One region of the Rummeliibacillus sp. TYF-LIM-RU47 genome, then DNA from elsewhere that is predicted to be linked to it. Evidence: a T-box and tRNA genes for the amino acid it is inferred to sense, from the RefSeq annotation. Region 1 holds a T-box; the other holds one or more tRNA genes.
The links. The T-box of region 1 lies ahead of thrS (threonine--tRNA ligase). A T-box ahead of a tRNA ligase gene usually reads a tRNA of that ligase, here a tRNA-Thr.

Region 1 (9,890 bases):
TAAATAGCCAATTTTCACTTTCCGATTATTATTGTTATAAGTAATTATTGATTTGCTATCCGCTTTCTGAACAGAAGCAATAATCTCCATAAGAGTTGTTTTGCCAGCACCATTCGGACCAATTATCCCTGTAATCCCGCTTAATTCTGCATTAATATTATCTAGTATTACTTTCCTTCTTATCGTTTTAGATAAATTACTTATTTTTATCATTAGGAACCTCCTATTATTTTAAGATTCTTATATACTAAACAAATGGACCATTAATTAAATTAATGGTCCATCTTGTTTTAATGTTTTACCAACTAGTGTCTAGTGATTGCACTTGTACATTCCCCATACCTAAAGGTGAAAGTGTTGAAGCTTGGGCATAATAGGTGGATGCTTCAGAAATAGAAACTGTAGAAGAAAAACTTCCTCTAGAAAACATATTCTTATTCCAGGTTGTTGGATCTGGTAGCAATGTAACAGATTTTTTAATTGTTGCACTAAAGGTTGGTTCAGAACCTGCAGTATCATTTTTTGCAGTAACCTTTGCTTTTCCATCCCAAATATTTACGTTGTCCCCAATTGCTTTACTAGCAAAGTTCAATTTAGCAGTTGAATATTTATCCATTGCCGCAAATGCATTGATCCCCATAAGCACACTCATTAAAAGTACCCCTGACACAATAATCTTTTTGACATTTAACCTTTCTAAAACCATTGTCATACCTATTCCTCCTCATCATTTTTAAATTAATGCATTAATTTGTATCAGCTGACATTATATAAAGAAAGAGATAGAGCTATTATTACAACCTTATTTTTAAAATAGCTTTATATTTTAGGACTAATATAAAAAAGAGAAAATCCTTTACGATTTTCTCTCTTTTAGTAAGCTCTCTTTGATTAAAGACCGGATTTGTTTCCAGTCATCTTCTTCATTATCGCATATAAGATATTTCCACTTTTTTAAGAAGTCATTTGAAAGTCGCTCTCTAAAATTTATTAGATCCTTTAATATTTTTTGTTCATTTGGTGTCAAAGCACTATGAATGGATTCAAGGTAAAAATAAAATAATGACTCTGCTGCATGAGACTTGTTACTGATTTTGAAGCCTACAAAACTATTAAAAATTAGCCAATTTATTCTTTGTTTTTCAGTTAAGCTATTGTATTCATTAAAAGCACTGTCTATCTGAAAGGGAATCCCCTTTTCGATAGGTATCACTCTTGTAAATTTACTGGGGTCCAAATGGATAATAAGATTAGTTCCATCCCCAATAGAGTGTGGATTTATGCCAGAAATAAACGGATCCAGAGTAGGGAGCAATATAATTCTCTGGGGTATTTTGTTTTTTGTTTTTAAAAGACGATTGTATCTTTGTAGGTCTTCTTTGTATTGAGTAACATACTGTTTAAACTCCTCTTTATAAGGGAACCAAGAGCTAGGATAAACCACTTCCATATTATTATCATGTTTATGCGTCAGTTCTCCGGTAATTAAAGTAACACCTTTAGCTACACCATAGTACCTCCCTTTTCCCTCATATCGTAAATTCGTAAAATAACGTCTCTGGTTATCCCGGAGTATCAGGCTATACTCTATATTAGGCGAATTGTTAATCGCAGCAGCTGTAACTCCCTGATTAAATAAATAGTGGGTAGGCATTCTTTGATTACTAGGAATCCAAGTAAAATTATGAGGGAGATAAACGACATCCCCAATTGATGGATTTCTCATAGTGCCATTGCCCGAATAAGTAAATTTCAATGTATTTATTTTTTTCTTGTTAATTTCAGAAAGATTCACGTATATATAATCACCGGTTTGATAATATTTTACCGGTTTACCGTTATCTAAAGAAATATTCTTTATTTTAAAGCCCTTATATAAAGTAAAAGCTATGTTAGGATCTTTTACATTAGAAATTTGAAGTTTTGCCGTTACGGAAAATAAGTTTGTGTTTTGTATACTCAAATTAACTTTATCAATTCTATAATCAAAGTATTTTTGTTTGGGGGTGCTTTCTAAATTTCTATAATACTCGTATTCCTTTGCTAAAGTAGGTATATCTTGTAATTGGTTTTTTGAATAATGATATGGAATAGAGCTGTAACACAACAATAAAACAAACACTAAGATAATACTGTATTGCTGAAATCTCCATTTTTTCAAAAAGATAATCTGTAAAATAACAATTAAAATTAAGGTGAGCAATAACATGCCTTTTTTATACCAATCAAATTCAAAGCTAAATAATGAATTATATAACTCATCAACTTTAGATACACCTAAATTTATATTTTGTAGCCAATTGGCTACCTCTATTAATTGTGAGTTAACAAGCAAATTATTTAAAAAGTTTAGATTTGTAGGTGAGAGAATTGCCCAAACAATAAATATGCACACGTAAACTATTTTGCTAGAGAAACTCAATCCAAAAATATAGCCTATAAGGGCACTTATAATAAAAGGCAACCACCAATAATACAAAAAGAACAGTGAACTCTCTTTTACAAAAGAGTTAGTAGGGTCTATACAGTGATAATAAATGTTAGTACTTATGATAAAAGTTAAAACAAACAGTAAGGATAAAATAAATAAAAAGGATATATTAATACAATGTAATTTTCTCATTTCTTTATTTGCTACTTGATACAGCGAGCTTGTTAGATTCTTAGTGGCTAATTGAAATCCTATCAACAGAAAAAACAACATACCCGACTGGATTAAAAAACTTGAAAATTGTAAAGCATTACCTGGATCTTTCGCTTTATATAGCAATGTATATTCAATGAGTCCCCCATAAAGTAATAAACTAGCTAACCCTATTAACAATAAATACTTATGCATCTTTAAATTACTAGTTGTTAATACTTTTAAAACCTTCAATTTTCTCATCCTTTCTAACACAGCATAATAATTAATAAAGAGGAAAACGTTGATGAAATAACAACCCTTTTATATAGAAAAAAGCAGATAGAAATAAATTTTCTACCTGCTAAAATTTAAATTAAGAAATATTAAGTTCAGTTCTTATCTCTTTTTTATTAAATCCTACAATCTTTGAAACAATTTTATTATTTATTTTTTTAATAATATAAGGTGTAGCTCTCCCTCCTAGTTGACTGAATTCTTCGTACACCTCAAACTTTTATGGATATTTATCTCTTTATAATTCACTTTCTTTTCTTCAAGAAAGCTTACGAGATTTTCGCAATATATACAATTTGGTTGAGTATAGACGATGATTTCCATACAAAATTTCCCTCCGTTTTATTATAGAAATTATGATTACATATAATTTAAAGCTCTTCACATAGCTCTTTTATTTTCTATTTTTCTTTTCAAATCATAAAACCCCGGTGTTTCCTCTACTTGATATCCATGAATATATTTAATAAGTGTATATTTTAATTCTTGTGCTAAATCTTCTCGATTTTCATAGCTTGTAAGCGAAAGAGATTTTTTTAATTTAGGTTCAAATAAATCAATTAATGATTGCATTGCATGTTTGCTTTCTTGTGATTCTTTTACTAACTCATATAAGAATACTGTCATCTATTAATTCCTCCTTGTTTCTTTAATAACTTGTCCTAGTTCTGTTATAGCTGCTTCTAAATTTTCTATTTTCTTTTCAAAACGAACGAATAAGTACATTGTTATGGCTATAGGAAACCCAAAGTTCCCTAAAATAACAATCCATTCAGGGATTTCTGTCATTTGCTATTTTTCCCTCCTTTTAAAGACTGTATTATATTCTGAATTGCTTTTTTTCTAGTCTTAGAAACAGATTGCTGAGATTTGTTCAGTATCTTCCCAATTTGGGTGTCTGAGAGTCCGTTTACGAATGCTAAATTGATTATTTCCTTTTGCTTTTCCGTTAACTTCTCAACCGCTGAGCATAACTGTGGATCTTCGAGATAATCCAAAATGCTTTCTTTTTGTATAATATGATCAATATGAATTTGGGCTTTTTCATCAGTAATTAAATCCTTAAAGGTGCCATCTTCATCATTTCCTAAAGGTCTATCAACAGTTAGAGGGTGTCGTTGTTGAATCTTTCTATGTTTTTTATCGAAGTTGACTGCATTAAAATATATAGCTGTTGAGATAAAAGAAATAAACCGAATATGAAAATAAAACTTCCTAAAGGCATTGTCTAATTTTTTCTCATTTTCAATAGTTGGATTACATATAGCAGTAACAAATAAATCCTCATGGTCCTTATTTTTAAGAAAGGAAAGAACAATATTATTTTTTAAAAACTCCTCATTATCCAACTTGAACTTTTGAAGGGCATCCGTACAATATCCTTCTGTCATGTTAAATTCCATAATAATTACCTCCACACCTACACAAAAAGAGAATGTATGTTCTATTTTTGGTTGTAAAAAAATGACTAGCAATGTATAGTCATAAATAGGTTTATTCTACTTTTTGTCTGAATATTTACTTTTTAATTATACCATTTTTTACAATAAAATCTAATGCTTTTCGTAAAATTCTTTTATTTTTTTAGAGGTTGAGGCTGTTTTTTCTACAAGCTCTATTAAGTATTCTCTCTCCTCTTCTGGGCATTTATCCAAGCACTGTGTTAAGTATGCTTGTGTTTTCCTAGATTCACAATAGCATTTAACAAACAATTCTTTAATTGTTAAGGAATCATTCATCTGATTTCCTCCTTTCTTTTAAAAGGTTTTTTAGATAAAGATAAAATATTTATATTATGATTATTTAATTCTCTATTCTCTGTATGTAGCATTAGAATGTCATAAATTTCTTGTTCACTTAACCTTTTATTTTGTTTATATTCATGCTCTTCAATCAGTAAACCTAACGCTCCTGCTACATGTGGTACAGCCATTGAAGTACCTGATAAAATCGCATATTGTTGATTTAGAAATGTTGAATACACATTAACTCCAGGAGCATAGAGATCAACATACTCATTTGTATTTGAGAAATGTGCTATTTTTTGATTCTGATCAATTGCCCCAACCTCAATCACTTCTTCATAAGCTCCTGGATATCGATATTCATTCGTACTAAATTCTCCATCACCATCATTTCCTGAAGCTACTACAACTGATATTCCATTATTTATCGCTCTCTTTACAGCGTTGTGGAGCTCCGTCGAAGATTGCTTTGTACCAAGTGATAGAGATATGATTCTAACTCTTTCATTATTTGGTCCACGCCAATTTGAAGCATAGTCAAGAGACTTAATTAGATTATCAATAGATCCACCGCCAACAGAATTTAGTACTTTTAAAATTAATAATTTGGATTTGAATGATATACCTATAACTCCCTTATTATTTTGCGCAGCTGCTATCACACCTGCCGCATGGGTACCGTGACCGTTCGTATCATTATAATTTTCAGGATTCCCATAATGCTCAGTCGTAAAATTATAGCCATCAATTATCGCTTCAGATAAATCTGGGTGACTACTATCACAACCCGTATCTATAACAGCAATGACTACCTCTTGCCCAGAAAACCCCTTTTTCCATTTTGTTTGAGCACCTATTTCTAGAATGTTCGTTGGGATAACTTCTTCCATATTACTCATAGAAACTAATGCTTCATCCGGTATTAATTTAACTTCTGTATCTTCCATAGAAAGACTCCTTTTATTAGCTTTTGTAGAATAAAGAAATATGAGTAAGGTATTCTACAACCTTTCTATCCAATAATTTTAATAATTAGAGCATTTACAGATTACTTAAACACAAAAAAACCAGAAGAACTGACTTAATCAGCGCTTCTGGTTTCTTATTTTATTCATATTTGCCCTGCTTCTGCTGTGGATATAAATTAATCCAATAATTCTTTTGCTAATAGTGTGTAGCTTTGTTTTCGGCTTTCGATGCTGAATTGGTTGCAATTGAACATCGCTTCGTCAAAACCGTATTGCTCTTGGTCTCGGCGAATAATATCGCCTACTTCCTTCGGTGTTCCGACTAGATGCAATTTGCGGTTTTCTTCAATCATCATTTTGTCCATTTCAGTTAATGGATAATCTTTTGCTTCTTCTGGTGACAAGGTTTGAATTAAATTACCTTGCATCAGCTGTAGTCTAGAAATATCAATCGGCATCGCTAAAAATTCTGCTTCTTCTTTTGTTTCCGCTACAGTTGTCGCATATGTCACCAAAATTTCTGGTGTTTCCATAAAGTATGAAGGCTCGAAATTAGCGCGATATGTGTCGAAGATTTCTCTTGTCATCCCGCCATTGAAGAATTGAGCAAAGGAGTAACCCATACCCATGCGACCTGCTCGTACGGCACTATTACCAGTCGAGCCTAATAACCATGCTTCAGGAAGTTCCACTTGCGCTGGTGTCGCCACGACTGAATCATAGACAGAAATGCCTGATTTTTGATCGTTCATTAACTTAAGGGTTGTTTCAATTTCTTTATATTGATCCGTCATCTCAGGTCGTTTACCTTTTGCCATCGCATAAATAGCATAAGTATCCCCGCCTGGTGCGCGTCCAACGCCAAAGTCGATGCGGCCAGGTGACAGTGCGCTTAATGTTTTGAACACTTCCGCTACTTTTAATGGTGAGTAATGCATCATCATGATGCCGCCTGTGCCGATACGAATACGGTTTGTTTTAGCAGCCAAGTGAGCCGCTGTTACTTCAGGCGCAGAGCTTGCAAGCGATTGCCCGTTATGATGCTCTGCCATCCACATACGGTGATAGCCTAGCTCTTCGCCAAGAATCGCCAATGTTTCGCTGTTTTTTAAAGCCTGTGCCGGTTTAGCCCCTTTTGGAATCGGCGCTTGATCTAGAATAGAGAGTCTCATGTTACTCATCCTTCCTTTTTTCATCTATCTGTGTAAATGTGATATTTATACGTCATAATGCTAGCGGAAGTTTAAGGGGATGTAAAATGATTGGATTGGTGAGGAGGTTAAGATAATAAATTGTTCATAATTAAAATAGGTGTTGCTAAATAGTTCTACTTATCATAATATATATAATAATTTTAATTCTAAAGAAGCACTGATAAGGACATGAATCACTTTTACGGTTTACAGAGAGGGAAGTTTTGCTGAAATCTTCCTAACGCAGGAGAGTAATTTACCACCTTTGAGCTGTATCGGGGAATCTAGTATCCGGTACCGTCTATGCTACGTTACAGCACCAAAGCCATAAGTTGTTTTCTAACTTATGGGAAGTTGGGTGGAACCACGGGTTAAAACGTACTCGTCCCTTTATTAGGGATGCGTGCGTTTTTTTGTATTTAACGGAGGATTCCATTGATTGGCATGAAAAATTCAAAAGCGATGATAAGGACAGGAATTATTTTTACGGTTTACAGAGAGGGAAGTTTTGCTGAAATCTTCCTAGCTTAGGAAAATAATTTACCACCTTTGAGCTGTATTGGGGAATGTAGTATCCAATACCGTCTATGCTACGTTACAGCACCAGAGCCATAGGCTATTCTTTAGCGTATGGAAAGTTGGGTGGAACCACGGGTTAACAACACACTCGTCCCTTGTTTAGGGATGCGTGTGTTTTTTTATTATAAAAATAGGAGTGTTTAACATGATGAATGATCAATTTATACAAATTCAATTTCCAGATGGCAAACAACAGCAATACGAACGAGGCCTAACACTAACAGATATTGCCAACTCCATTAGCCCCAGTCTTTCTAAAAAGACAATTGTCGGTTATGTAAATGGGATACCTACAGATGTAGCACGTCCGATTACAGAAGATGCACAGATTTCCTTATATGATGCAGCTTCAAAAGAAGGAATAGCAGTGGTTCGCCATTCAACAGCCCACTTATTGGCGCACGCATTAAAACGCATATATCCTTCTATTCATTTTGGAATTGGTCCTGTCATTGAAGATGGTTTTTATTATGATGTGGAGCTGGATTCCCCTATCACTCCAAGTGATTTACCTCAAATAGAAAAGGTCATGAAACAAATCATTAATGAAAACGTGCAGATAAATCGAAAGGAAGTTTCACGCGAGAAAGCTAAGCAATTATTTGCGCATGATCCATTAAAACTTGAGTTGTTAGAAGACATTCCACAGGATGAAACAGTTACTGTTTATGAACAGGGTGACTTTTATGATTTATGCCGGGGTCCCCATATACCTTCTACAGGTAAGATCCAGCATTTTAAATTAACAAAAGTGTCTGGGGCATATTGGCGAGGCGATAGTAATAATAAAATGCTTCAACGCATCTATGGTGTCGCTTTTGCAACAAAGGATGAGCTACGTGACTATTTCGTCTTTCTAGAAGAAGCAGAAAAGCGAAATCACCGTAAACTTGGAAAAGAGCTTGAGTTATTCATGTTCTCAGAGGAAGCACCCGGCATGCCTTTCTATTTGGCAAATGGCCAGATTATACGGAATGAGCTCGAGTCCTTTTTACGAAATTTACAGGCTGAGTATGATTATAAAGAGGTGCGGACTCCACTCATGATGAATCAGAGATTGTGGGAGCAATCCGGTCACTGGGATCACTACAAAGAAAACATGTACTTTACACAGGTTGATGAACAAAGCTTTGCCTTAAAACCGATGAACTGTCCTGGACATATGCTCATTTTCAAAAATGAACGACATTCCTATCGTGATTTGCCTATTCGCATGGCGGAATTCGGGCAAGTTCATCGACATGAATTCAGCGGTGCTTTAAATGGATTATTACGCGTTAGATCATTTTGCCAGGACGATGCTCATATTTTCGTTACACCAGAACAGATTGAAGACGAAATTACTCTTGCATTAAAGATCATCGACCATGTGTATAAAGTATTCGGGTTTGAATACGAAATAGAATTATCAACACGCCCAGAAGATTCAATGGGAAGCGAGGAACTTTGGAATCGTGCTGAAACAGCTTTAGAAAACGTACTAAATAACTTGGGGTACCCTTACAAAATCAATGAGGGTGATGGTGCGTTTTATGGTCCCAAAATTGATATTCACATTAAAGATGCCATTCAACGCAGCCATCAATGTGCTACAGTACAGCTCGACTTCCAGCTACCAGAGAAGTTTGATTTAACATATATAGACAAACAAAATGAAAAAGCTCGTCCGGTGGTCATTCATCGCGCAGTATTCGGTTCCATCGATCGTTTCTTAGGCATTTTAATTGAACATTTTGCAGGAGCCTTCCCTGTTTGGCTCGCTCCTACACAGGTACAAATTGTCCCCGTTTCTCAGGTGCACCTAGATTATTGCTTAAAAATCCAATCTCAGCTAAGACAATTAGGAGTACGAGTTAAAATTGATGAAGACGAAGAAAAATTAGGCTATAAAATAAGAAGAGCACAGATGCAAAAGATTCCTTATATTATTGTGCTTGGTGAAGAAGAGTTAAAAGAAAACGCAGTAAATGTTCGAAAGCACGGCGAAAAACAATCAATCAGTATGCCGTTTAAGGATTTTAAAGAGAATATTGTAAAGCAAATAAATGAACGCAGCATTTAAAACAAACAAGGGAGAACCTAATATTGGTCCTCCCCTTGTTAATTTACTTATTTATATTTTTAATGACAGCCATTTCTTTTCCAAAGCGATCCCATGATTGCTGAACGGGCGAGTATCTTCGGGACTTAAATTGTACTTTTTGGGGAGTAAACTTCTAGAGGGCGGTTGTTAAATGAGTATGAACGGTAGTAAATGTGTCCTCAGTGATGGTAAATCAACAGAGAACGATGGTAAGCATTGAAGCTAGGCATTGTGGCTATTAGTCGATATTTGCATAATAAATTTTCAACTGCAATAGTTGGCCATAATTTAGCATTCACTATATTTTACAAGTATGCTTTTCTTTTGTGTATATTTATTTGATGTTTGTAATATTGTCAGCCATTTTACACAGGTTTCTTCATATTATATACTCGTTTAAAC
Region 2 (9,890 bases), 230 kb from region 1:
AGTTCATCTATAAAGGAGAATGGGAATTTTGAAAAATTATAAACTTATTAAAACTGCTGCTGCTGTTGCTCTAGGCGCTTCTGTCATAACAGCCGCCTTAGTGCCAGGTTCAACAAGCGCATTTGCAGCTTCTAAATACAAAGTATCAAAAGGTAAATTAGTAAACGCTAAAACTGGTAAGGTTGTAAAAGGTTATGTTGTTTATAATTCAAAACTTTACTACAATGGCAAATTGAAAACTGGCTACAAAACAGTTGGTTCAGGCAAAACAATCAAACTTTATTTCAATGGATCACTTAAAAAAGGTTACAAAACAGCAAAAGAAAATAAATTGTTGTTCTACAATGGATCACTTAAAAAAGGCTACAAAACAGCTGGTAACGGTGAACGCCTTTACAAAGATGGCTATCTTGACAAGGGCTACGAAGTATATGGGGATGTTGATAAAGATCCATCTCTATACTATAACGGCTACCTTAAATCAGGTTACAAAACAGCTAACAACGCAACTTTAATGTTCTACAATGGTAAATTATCAGAAGGCTACAAGACTGATAAAAATGGTACAGTTCTATATAATGAAGGTCGCTTAAACAAAGGATTTGTAAAAGTAGAAGATAAATTTTACAATGACGCAGAGCTAGCTAATGGAACTTTTGAGTATGAAGGTAAAAAAATTGAAATAAAAGATGGTATGGTAGTTTCTTTAAATGTTGAATCTGTAAAAGCTATTGATACTACATCAGCAAAAGTTTCATTTAGCAAAGCAATTGACTCACTTGACAAATCTGCATTCGAAGTAGTAAACAAAGCGACTGGTGAAAAACACGTAGTAAAAGCAGTTACATTGTCTGAAGATAAAAAATCAGCTACTTTAGAATTCTATAATGCATTTGCAGCTAATACTACCTATACTGTAAACACTAAAATAGGTGAAGATAATGTTACAAATGATTTAGTAATAGGTTCATTAAAGCCATCATCAGTGGAAGTAGCAAATCAAACTGTACAAGCTGATACTAATACAGTACTAGATTACAAAGTTAAAGACGAAAGCGGAGTAGATATTACTGCTTCATACCAACCTGGAACAACTGGTGTATCATTTGAATCAGCGTCTACTGCGATTAATAAAACAACAGGTGTAATTAACCTTGCTAAAGGTTCATCTATCAAAGCGAAAGTTGTAATTAAAGATGCTGATAAAGTTTTAGCTGAAAGCTCTGAAGTAACTATTTCTGCACAGGAAGCAGTAGCTTCAACAATTTCTGCTTGGACTGTAACAACTAGTGTTACTCCTGATTTCTCTAAACCAGCTTCAACAATTTATGGTTCAGGATATTCTTTAAAAGCTCAAGCAAAAGATCAATTAGGTAATGTAATTGCTGGTAATTTCACATATGAATCACAAAATAATGGTGTGGCAGTAGTTGATAAAACAACTGGTACCATTACACCTATGGGAACAGGCGTGGTTCCTGTGAAAATCTCATTAGTGAATGATGGCAAAGTAGTAGATACTAAAACAGTTGAAATTAAAGTAAACGCTGCAAAAGCAGTAGACTCGATTAAAGCTGAAAAGTCTTCTTTATTATTATCTAATACATCTGCAGATTCACAAGATTTAGCTGTTTCAGTTAAAGATCAATACGGTAATGCTTTTAGTACTGAGTTGAACAAGGAAGTTTTAGATAAAGACGGTAAAGCACTTGCTAAAGATGTAAATGTACCAACTGTAAAAGTGGAATCTGTAGCTGAAAAAACAGGTGAGTACACAGTAAATATTGCAACAGATAGTACGACAACTGCTGGCACATATACTGTAAAATTAGTAGCTGGTGAAAAATCAGCTACATTCACAGTAACTGTAAAACCTTCTGGGGAAGCAACTTCTTACGTTGCTAAAGAAATTCCAACGACAGTTGATTTAAAAGAAGCTTCTTTAAGCTTTTCTCCTAAGTTATATACTTCAGATGCTGAGGGTTTAACAGTTAAAGATGTAACTTCTGATGCAACAGTATCTGTTTCAGATAACGAAGGTGTAACTGTAAGTGGGGGTACAGTAACTGTTAATAAAGAAAAAGTTAAAGCTGGGGATACATTCACAGTTGTTGTAAAAGTTGGTCTTAATACTGTAGCTTCTAAAGTTGTAACTATAGTTGATACAACTTCAAAATATACTGCTGATTTTAAAGGGTACACTTTAACAGGAGAAATTAAGGGCAATCTAACTAATTTACTATCTAATAATGTAAGAGTTTTGATAGACGGTAAAGAAACAGATGTTTCAAAAACATTGAATGTTAAATCTACAAAATTTGTTGCAACTGATTCTACAGTAGTAAAGAATGATGGAGAACTTGCTGAAGGTACTGCGACCGTATATGTACAAGAAATTACTCTTTCAAATGATAAAGTTGTTACTTTCAATACACCTGTAAAATTCACTGTAAATGTTACTAAATAATTATCTCAAATGCATGGAACTAGTTTATAGGTAAACAGTTTAAGAAAAAGACCTTGATCTCATAGTAGATAAGGTCTTTTTATCTTTCGAGAAGTTCTAAGAGTTAATTGGTGTTTATCTTTTTGTGTGAATATATATTTTGAGGAAATACAAAGTAAACTACAAAAAATAAAACCCCTTCAACGTGAAGGGGTGGCATGTATTTAAGTTGTCGATTTTCTAATATGCCGACTAAGAGAATCGAACTCTTATCAGTGGATTACGAGACCACCGTTTTGCCATTAAACTAAGTCGGCAACAGTTATTTACACCAATAGTATAGCACTTTTATTTTCTTAATTCAGATTTCATGATTTAGGTGATATTCAAAAATGCCCTAGCATTATCTTGACTTATTCTTCTCCAATGCAACTGGGAAGAAATGAATTATTTTTCTTCCTCTTGTCCCTCGCGTTTCCACTTTCCACTTTTAAAGGTTTTCTTAAAATCATCATCATTATTGATGGTCGATTTGGCCAAAAGTATGAGTGTTAGGAGCATTGTGCCTGTTCCAACGATAAGATAGAACATAGTGAATACTTTTCCTATCGCTGTTTCAGGGGAAAGGTTGGTATCGATGCCGGTTGGAATAATGCTCACAACGCAGAAATAGATGGCGTCTAGAACGGCCCAGCCTTCTTTTTGTGTATAAAATAACACGCCTGACAGAATGATGAAAAATAGGGTAGTAATAAGCGATAAAAATAAAGGATGTTTTGATGATTTATACAAAGCTTCTAGCAGTCGTTTTAGTGTTAGGATAAATGAAATCAAAGTGAAAGAATTCCTCCTCGTTATTATTCATTGAATACAGTATCATGCAAGGGAAAATATTTCTAGGTTGAGGGGTGGGGTAGTCGGATAAGCAGGATTAGAAATTGAAAAAACTGCTCACAAAGCATATAGCATTTGCTAGCAGTCAGCATGTTGTATAACTACTTTATAACGCGTGAAACCGTCATTCCGTCGCCGATCGGTATTAATACAGATTGCAACTGAGAGTGTTCTGCGACTGTTTTATTGAACTCTTTCATGAACTCACTATAACGTTTAGGCTGTGAATTTGAATCTGCAACACTCCCGCCAGCTAAGACATTGTCTGTGACAATAATAGCACCATCTTTGGCAAGCTCGATACAAGCGTTTAAATAGTTGATGTAATTTAGTTTGTCTGCATCTATAAAGAAAAAATCATATTGTTTATTATTTTCTTTTAGAATTTGGAGGCTTTCTAGTGCTGGACCAGTCAAGTAGGTAACTTGATTACCAAAGCCTGCTTTGGTTAAATTTTGATGAGCGAGGGTAGCATAGTTTTCCTCTAATTCGAGTGATGTTAAATAACCTTCGCTGCCAAATCCTCTTGCCAAACATATGCCGCTATAGCCGCCAAGTGCTCCAATTTCTAGTACTTCTATAGCTTGTGATAAAGACACCAGCATTGTAAGAAGCTTACCAGAGCCGGGTGATACGGAGATAGAACGCATTCCGTTTTCTTCAATTGATGTCAGCACGTCCTCTAAATCTGTATCTGTTGGAGCGAAGAGGCTATCGATGTATTCATTGATTAATTTCATCTGCTGGATCTCCTATCATTTCTGAAGATTCTTTAGAAGAATCTTCAGTGGTTACAATTTCATCACTTTCTTCTAAATCAAATAGCTGTATAAATTCGTTGATAACCATGTCGAGTGCCTTTAACTCGCCGATTAAGATTGACTTAATAGTTTCAAATTCGGGTTCGTCTAGTTGCTGTTTGATAGTCATACGTTTTAGCTGAAGTATCTCTAAAAATGCTATTGCTCTTCCGCGCCTAAATGTTTTAGGACCCTTTGTATGATGGCCGCCGCCATGATGACGATGTCGGCCGCCTCTTTCCTCATTTGGTCTCATATCGCACCTCTTTCTGTATACAATTGTATACAATTGAATATAAAATTATTGTATACAATTGTATACAATAAATCAATATAAATTATAAGAGCGAATTCTTATTAATAAGATGCTATTGGATTTTTGAATGGAAATTGGGAATATAAAAAAGCCGATTCAATTTAATAGAATCGGCAAATTGTTATTTTGATTGCAACACCTTAAGCAGAAAAAGAGGTATCTTCATCATACGTTTTATACGGGTGGGTTGTGTGATTAGGCGATAAAACCATTCAAGATTAAGCTTGATAAAGAGTTGTGGCGCACGGCGAACATTGCCTGATAACACGTCCAAACTGCCGCCTACGCCCATCATGACACAGTGCTCGAATTGATGGCGGTGGCTAGCTATCCATTCTTCTTGTTTGGGAGCTCCCGTAGCAATAAAGATAAAATCAGGCTTTAAGGACGCTGCCTGAGTAGCTACTGCGTCTCTGTCACCATAGCCATCAGCAGTCCCCACAATATTAATATGGGGGTAGAGGGCGATTGCCTTTTTAGCCGCTGCTTCTGCTATACCAGGCTTGCCACCATAAAAGAAGAATCGATTTTTATTAACATCAGCATTTTTCATAAATGCATGTACTAATTCATAGCCTGGTATCCGTTCCCGCAAAGGCGTACCTAATATTTTAGAACCGATGACAACGCCTATACCGTCTGCGACTACATAGGTGGATCGCTGTACGTATTGTTCATATTGTGCATTTTCTTTTGTTAGCATAACAATTTCTGGATTCGCTGTTACGATTGAAATGGGTTCCTTATTGCTGGTTGCCAAGGTCAAGACATGGCTAACAAACTCTTTTTTGGTAGTATCTACAAAAGGAATGCCCAATATATTTATCTTTTTCATTCAACTTACCTTCCATAACACGTTTTCCCTCATTATATACCACGGAAAGGAATCTTTAAATAAACCGAGTAGACATTATAAAGGAGACCTATGGAAAAGAAAGTAAGGTGTGCATATAGTGCTGAAAATAGGGTAAAACAAATAAGTAGAAATACCTTCGAAAAAAATCTATTTTCTCATTCTATTCTTTGGAATTTATGCTATGATAATCTTTGTGAAATTGAATCTAGAAAGCCGAATTGATAAAATTTTGAAACTTTCATATAGGCTCATTCGTCTATAGTATTGACAATTAAATAATGATAGGAAGTGGATGTGTGATGACTAAAAATCGACGGTATCAGCCAAAGAAAGCATCCATCAAAAGAATAGCTGTATCCATTGTATTAATAGCAGCCATTATCTTGGGTGCGTTTATGCTCCTAACCAAAAATGAAAAGTCAGCAAATGAAAATGAACATATTAAAGTAGAAAAAATCAATAAGCCTAAAAAGGAAGAGACAAAAAAGAAAGAAGAACCGAAAAAGGATCAAGAGGATAAGGTGACAGCTAGCCGTCAAGAGGGAAGTGTGACCAATGATATTCCAGCAACTGGCCAACCAACGACGACCAAAGAAGAAACAAATGTTGTTATGCCTAAAAATGATACCTCTGCAATTATTGCAAACGCTAAAACGCAAGTCTATACGATCGTGACAGATTTGCAGCAAGGTTCTGGATTCCTATTTAACAAAAAAGGAGACATTATCACGAACGCCCATGTGGCGAAAGATGCTTCTTATGTTTTAGTTTCAAATGAGCATGGCCAAGAGTTTCAAGGTCAGGTAATTGGAATTTCTAAAAAGACAGACGTTGCTCTTATACGTGTACCAGAACTGGAAGGGAAAGACCCGCTCGTTTTAGATACAGCACCAGCAAGACTTAACACGCCTGTTATTGCAATTGGTAGCCCGAATAATAAGGGCGGCACTTCAACTGAAGGAAAAATCACAAACATCGGCGCAGAGTTTACGGATGAATACACATATAGCGGACTATACGAAATGACGGCTCGTTTGCATCCTGGTTCTAGCGGTGGCCCACTGATTAATGCAGAAACAGGTAATGTAATTGGTATTAATTCGATTATTTTAACAGATCAACCTGAAATAGGTTACGCTATACCAATTAAACAAATAATGAATTTGATTACAGGATGGTCAAACAAAGATGTAGAAATCGATATTGATAACGATCAAGATTTTGATAATGATCACAGAGATGAAGCATATCTAGGGAAAGACTTGATAAAAGATTATATCGATAGCTTCTATGATCTTGTACCACTTGCTATTAAAGACCCTGTTAAAAGACCTTCATATGAGTCCTATATTCTACCAGGAAGCACAGCGCAAAATGCAGCATCTAAGATGTTAGAAACATACACAGCTGAAGGCAGAAAGTATAAAGATTTAAAACATTCAATCGGCAATATTCAAATCACAGACGATTATGCGACTGCCGAAGTTGACTCTACATTCACTTATGTAGATAAAAATAAGCAAGAGCATCAATTGAAAGAAAAAATAATCTATAAAATTGTTATCGACGACTATGCAGATTATCAATTTAAAGAAATTACAATCAGCAATACTCAAGACGATGGAGCCTCTGCAGAGGAGTTGGAGACACCAGAGCAAGATACTGATGTTGAAGAAACACCAGCCGTACAAACGAAAAGCGTTAAGGAAAACAAATCTGTTGTAGAACCAAAGTCAACTGATCCTGCAAGTGAAGAAGAAACTTATCAAACTGCATCCTAATAAAAAAGCTCAGCTACGTTAGCTGAGCTTTTTTAACGTACGATATATTGTTCTAACGGGCACTACTTATAACGTTCAGTTAGCGAATGCTACCGTAGCTATGAATGTAATTTTTCCAATAAGTGCTCATTGTTTGGTATTGTACATGGCTGCCTGCTGCATGTACAATCATGCCATTGCCTGCATAAATTGCCACATGTGTAATAGCACCGCCACCTACATTAAAGAATACTAAATCTCCTGGTTGTGGATTGCTTGTATATGGTAGGGCAGTACGTTGCTGACGACTAGTACGTGGTAAAGTAATACCATGTTTGCCTAACACGTAGCGTGTAAAACCACTGCAGTCAAAGCCAGATGGAGTGGTTCCACCATAAACATAAGGAACACCCAAGTAGTTTTTAGCTGTATTTACAATATCACTTTGATTTGTACTAGAAGAAGTTGTTTTAACGCCAGCGCCAGCTTTTAAGTAAGCTGCAGACATCCAGCCTGTTTTGCCTTGTGCACTAACTTTAAACCATGTTCTACCTGAAACAACTTTTTTGTAGCTTGCATTTACAGTTTTATTTTTTTTGAAGTAACCTAACTTTCCTGCAGATAGAGAAGGTGCCTTACGTAATGTTAAGGAATTTGCAGTAACATGGTATTTGCCGCTGATTTTAACAGCTTGTGAGCTTGAAACCATTGTAATAGATGTATGTTCTGTAGTAGTTGCTGTATCGTGTTGTTCCGCTGCTTTTGCTTGGCCAAATCCAATTGTTAATGCTAATGCGCCTGATGCGATAGCCGTTAAGAAAGTTCTCTTTTTCATGAAAGGTCCTCCAACTATTCTAGTGAGTTTTTTTATATCTCGTAGTTATTTAAGTTCAATCGTTATAGTTCAAATGTTATGTTTTATTTCGTTTTTTACAAGTATAACTTTATAAAAAATCTGATAAATTAACAATGCTATTTCGTTTACAGTTATATTACAGTCTTGTAACAAAAATAGAGCATAATGATTACAGTTCGACAAAAACGTTGATATATCAAGCTTTCTCAATGTAAAAAAACCTTATCCAAAAATATTAGATAAGGTTTAAAAGTTAGTATTATAGGGAAAATTTATAACTTATAAATCATAAAATCGTTTATAGCTATCAAAGTGGCTCTTCCAATAAGATTCATTTACAGAAGATACCTGTACATAATCACCACCGGCATGGACGAATTGGCCATTCCCAATATAAATGCCTAAATGCGAGATACCAGTCTTGTACGTATTTTTAAAGAATACTAGATCGCCAGGTTTCGGACTGGAAACATAGTAAGAACGCGCTTCGTAGCTAGCAGCGCTTGTGCGGCTGATGTTTTTATAACCAGCTTGTTTAAATACATAGTAAATAAAACCGCTGCAATCAAAGCCGCTTGGTGAAGAACCTCCCCATACATAAGGTGTTCCTTTCATAGAAAGCCCAATATTAATAGCATTTTTTAATACAGTAGATGACGCTTGTCCAGGTGTTGGATTAGAAACACCTGTTGTATTCTCTTTATCTTGTTGGACTGTTGTTCCGCTATTTTTTACAGCGAGGACTTGCCCAACGCGAATCATATCTGAAGTTAATCGATTCCAAGATTTTAGCTGTGTGATTGTTATACCGAATTTGTGGGCTATTACCGAAAGCGTATCACCTGACACCACAGTATATTTTTTTGCGTTTGAAGGCGCTGCTGGAGTCTTACTAGGTGTCGCTGGTTTCGTGTTATTGCTTGCTGGTTTTGTTGAAGACCCATTAATTTTTAACTTTTGACCAACATAAATAACATGATTTTTTATGTTATTATTTTTTTCGATTGACGCAATGGATACGTTAAAAGCTGCAGCAATCTTTCCTACATAATCACCTGATTTGACAGTATAGGTCGTTGCCTTTTTGCTTGTCGTTGGTTTTGGAGAATTATTCTTGTTAGAAGAAACATGAGTGACTATAGTGCTTGAGCCAGGTATCTTCAATGTTTGGCCAGCAAAAATAAGGTCATTTTTTAGGCCATTAGCTTTCATTAAGGCTGATAATGTAATACCATGATTGGCTGCAATTTTTGCGATATAATCGCCTGGTTTTACTTTGTACGTACCAGACTTTTTGGTAACAGTTGTCGTTTTACTTGTTGTACTTTTTTTCGGAGCAGAGGTTTTCTTGCTCGCACTGTTGCTCGTTGTGCCTGAGGTTTTTAAGGTTTGTCCTACATAAATAAGATCTGAAGTCAGATGGTTCAGTTTTTTAAGTTTGGTAATTGTCGTATTTTTCTTTTTTGCTATGACATATAGTGAATCACCACTTTTTACCTTGTATGTATTAGTACTTGCTTTCGCATCTTGGTCATGTATTACAAAAGTGGTAGCACATACAGCTAGAGCAGAAACGATTGCTTTTTTCATATAGGTCACTCCTTTTGGGTTGGATCTTATGAGTATATTTTATTAACTGTATTGTAGAGAAAAATGGGATTTAATACAATCAACTGACGAAAAAAGGGAGTTTTGATAGATAGATTGAAATATTTTTAAAATATATGTAGGAGTGGTAGCTACTAAAGGACCATTAAATAAGTAGGTAAAAATAAAAAAAGCGCAATTTGCGCTTTTTCTTTACACTTGAAACACTTGTATTTGTTTGTTTAATGTTTCTGCTAACTGGCTCAATTCTTCTGCTGAGGCTGTAATTTCTTCAACAATTGCATATTGCTCCTCACTTAGGTTAGCAATCTCTTGAGTTTTTGAATTTGTTTCTTGTGAAATAGCATTTACATT

Region 2: it encodes a tRNA-Thr, which carries the amino acid that the T-box ahead of thrS (threonine--tRNA ligase) is inferred to sense. The anticodon was not compared.

The regions. Positions count from the first base shown of each region.
Region 1 covers NZ_VVIR01000001.1:227,288-237,177, reverse strand. Annotated here, with positions in the region: gene F0527_RS01240 (ABC transporter ATP-binding protein) at 1-213, opposite strand, end outside; gene F0527_RS01235 (hypothetical protein) at 299-712, opposite strand; gene F0527_RS01230 (hypothetical protein) at 857-2,878, opposite strand; gene F0527_RS17375 (glutaredoxin family protein) at 3,107-3,244, opposite strand; gene F0527_RS01220 (helix-turn-helix domain-containing protein) at 3,302-3,547, opposite strand; gene F0527_RS01215 (YvrJ family protein) at 3,551-3,709, opposite strand; gene F0527_RS01210 (sigma-70 family RNA polymerase sigma factor) at 3,706-4,323, opposite strand; gene F0527_RS01205 (hypothetical protein) at 4,474-4,659, opposite strand; gene F0527_RS01200 (S8 family peptidase) at 4,656-5,612, opposite strand; gene F0527_RS01195 (LLM class flavin-dependent oxidoreductase) at 5,810-6,805, opposite strand; T-box leader at 6,996-7,219, shown strand; T-box leader at 7,280-7,504, shown strand; gene thrS (threonine--tRNA ligase) at 7,554-9,467, shown strand.
Region 2 covers NZ_VVIR01000001.1:456,756-466,645, forward strand. Annotated here, with positions in the region: gene F0527_RS02165 (hypothetical protein) at 29-2,467, shown strand; tRNA gene F0527_RS02170 (tRNA-Thr) at 2,693-2,763, opposite strand; gene F0527_RS02175 (potassium channel family protein) at 2,894-3,280, opposite strand; gene F0527_RS02180 (O-methyltransferase) at 3,442-4,080, opposite strand; gene F0527_RS02185 (hypothetical protein) at 4,064-4,396, opposite strand; gene F0527_RS02190 (WecB/TagA/CpsF family glycosyltransferase) at 4,578-5,291, opposite strand; gene F0527_RS02195 (S1C family serine protease) at 5,612-7,093, shown strand; gene F0527_RS02200 (C40 family peptidase) at 7,173-7,907, opposite strand; gene F0527_RS02205 (C40 family peptidase) at 8,208-9,518, opposite strand; gene F0527_RS02210 (methyl-accepting chemotaxis protein) at 9,729-9,890, opposite strand, start outside.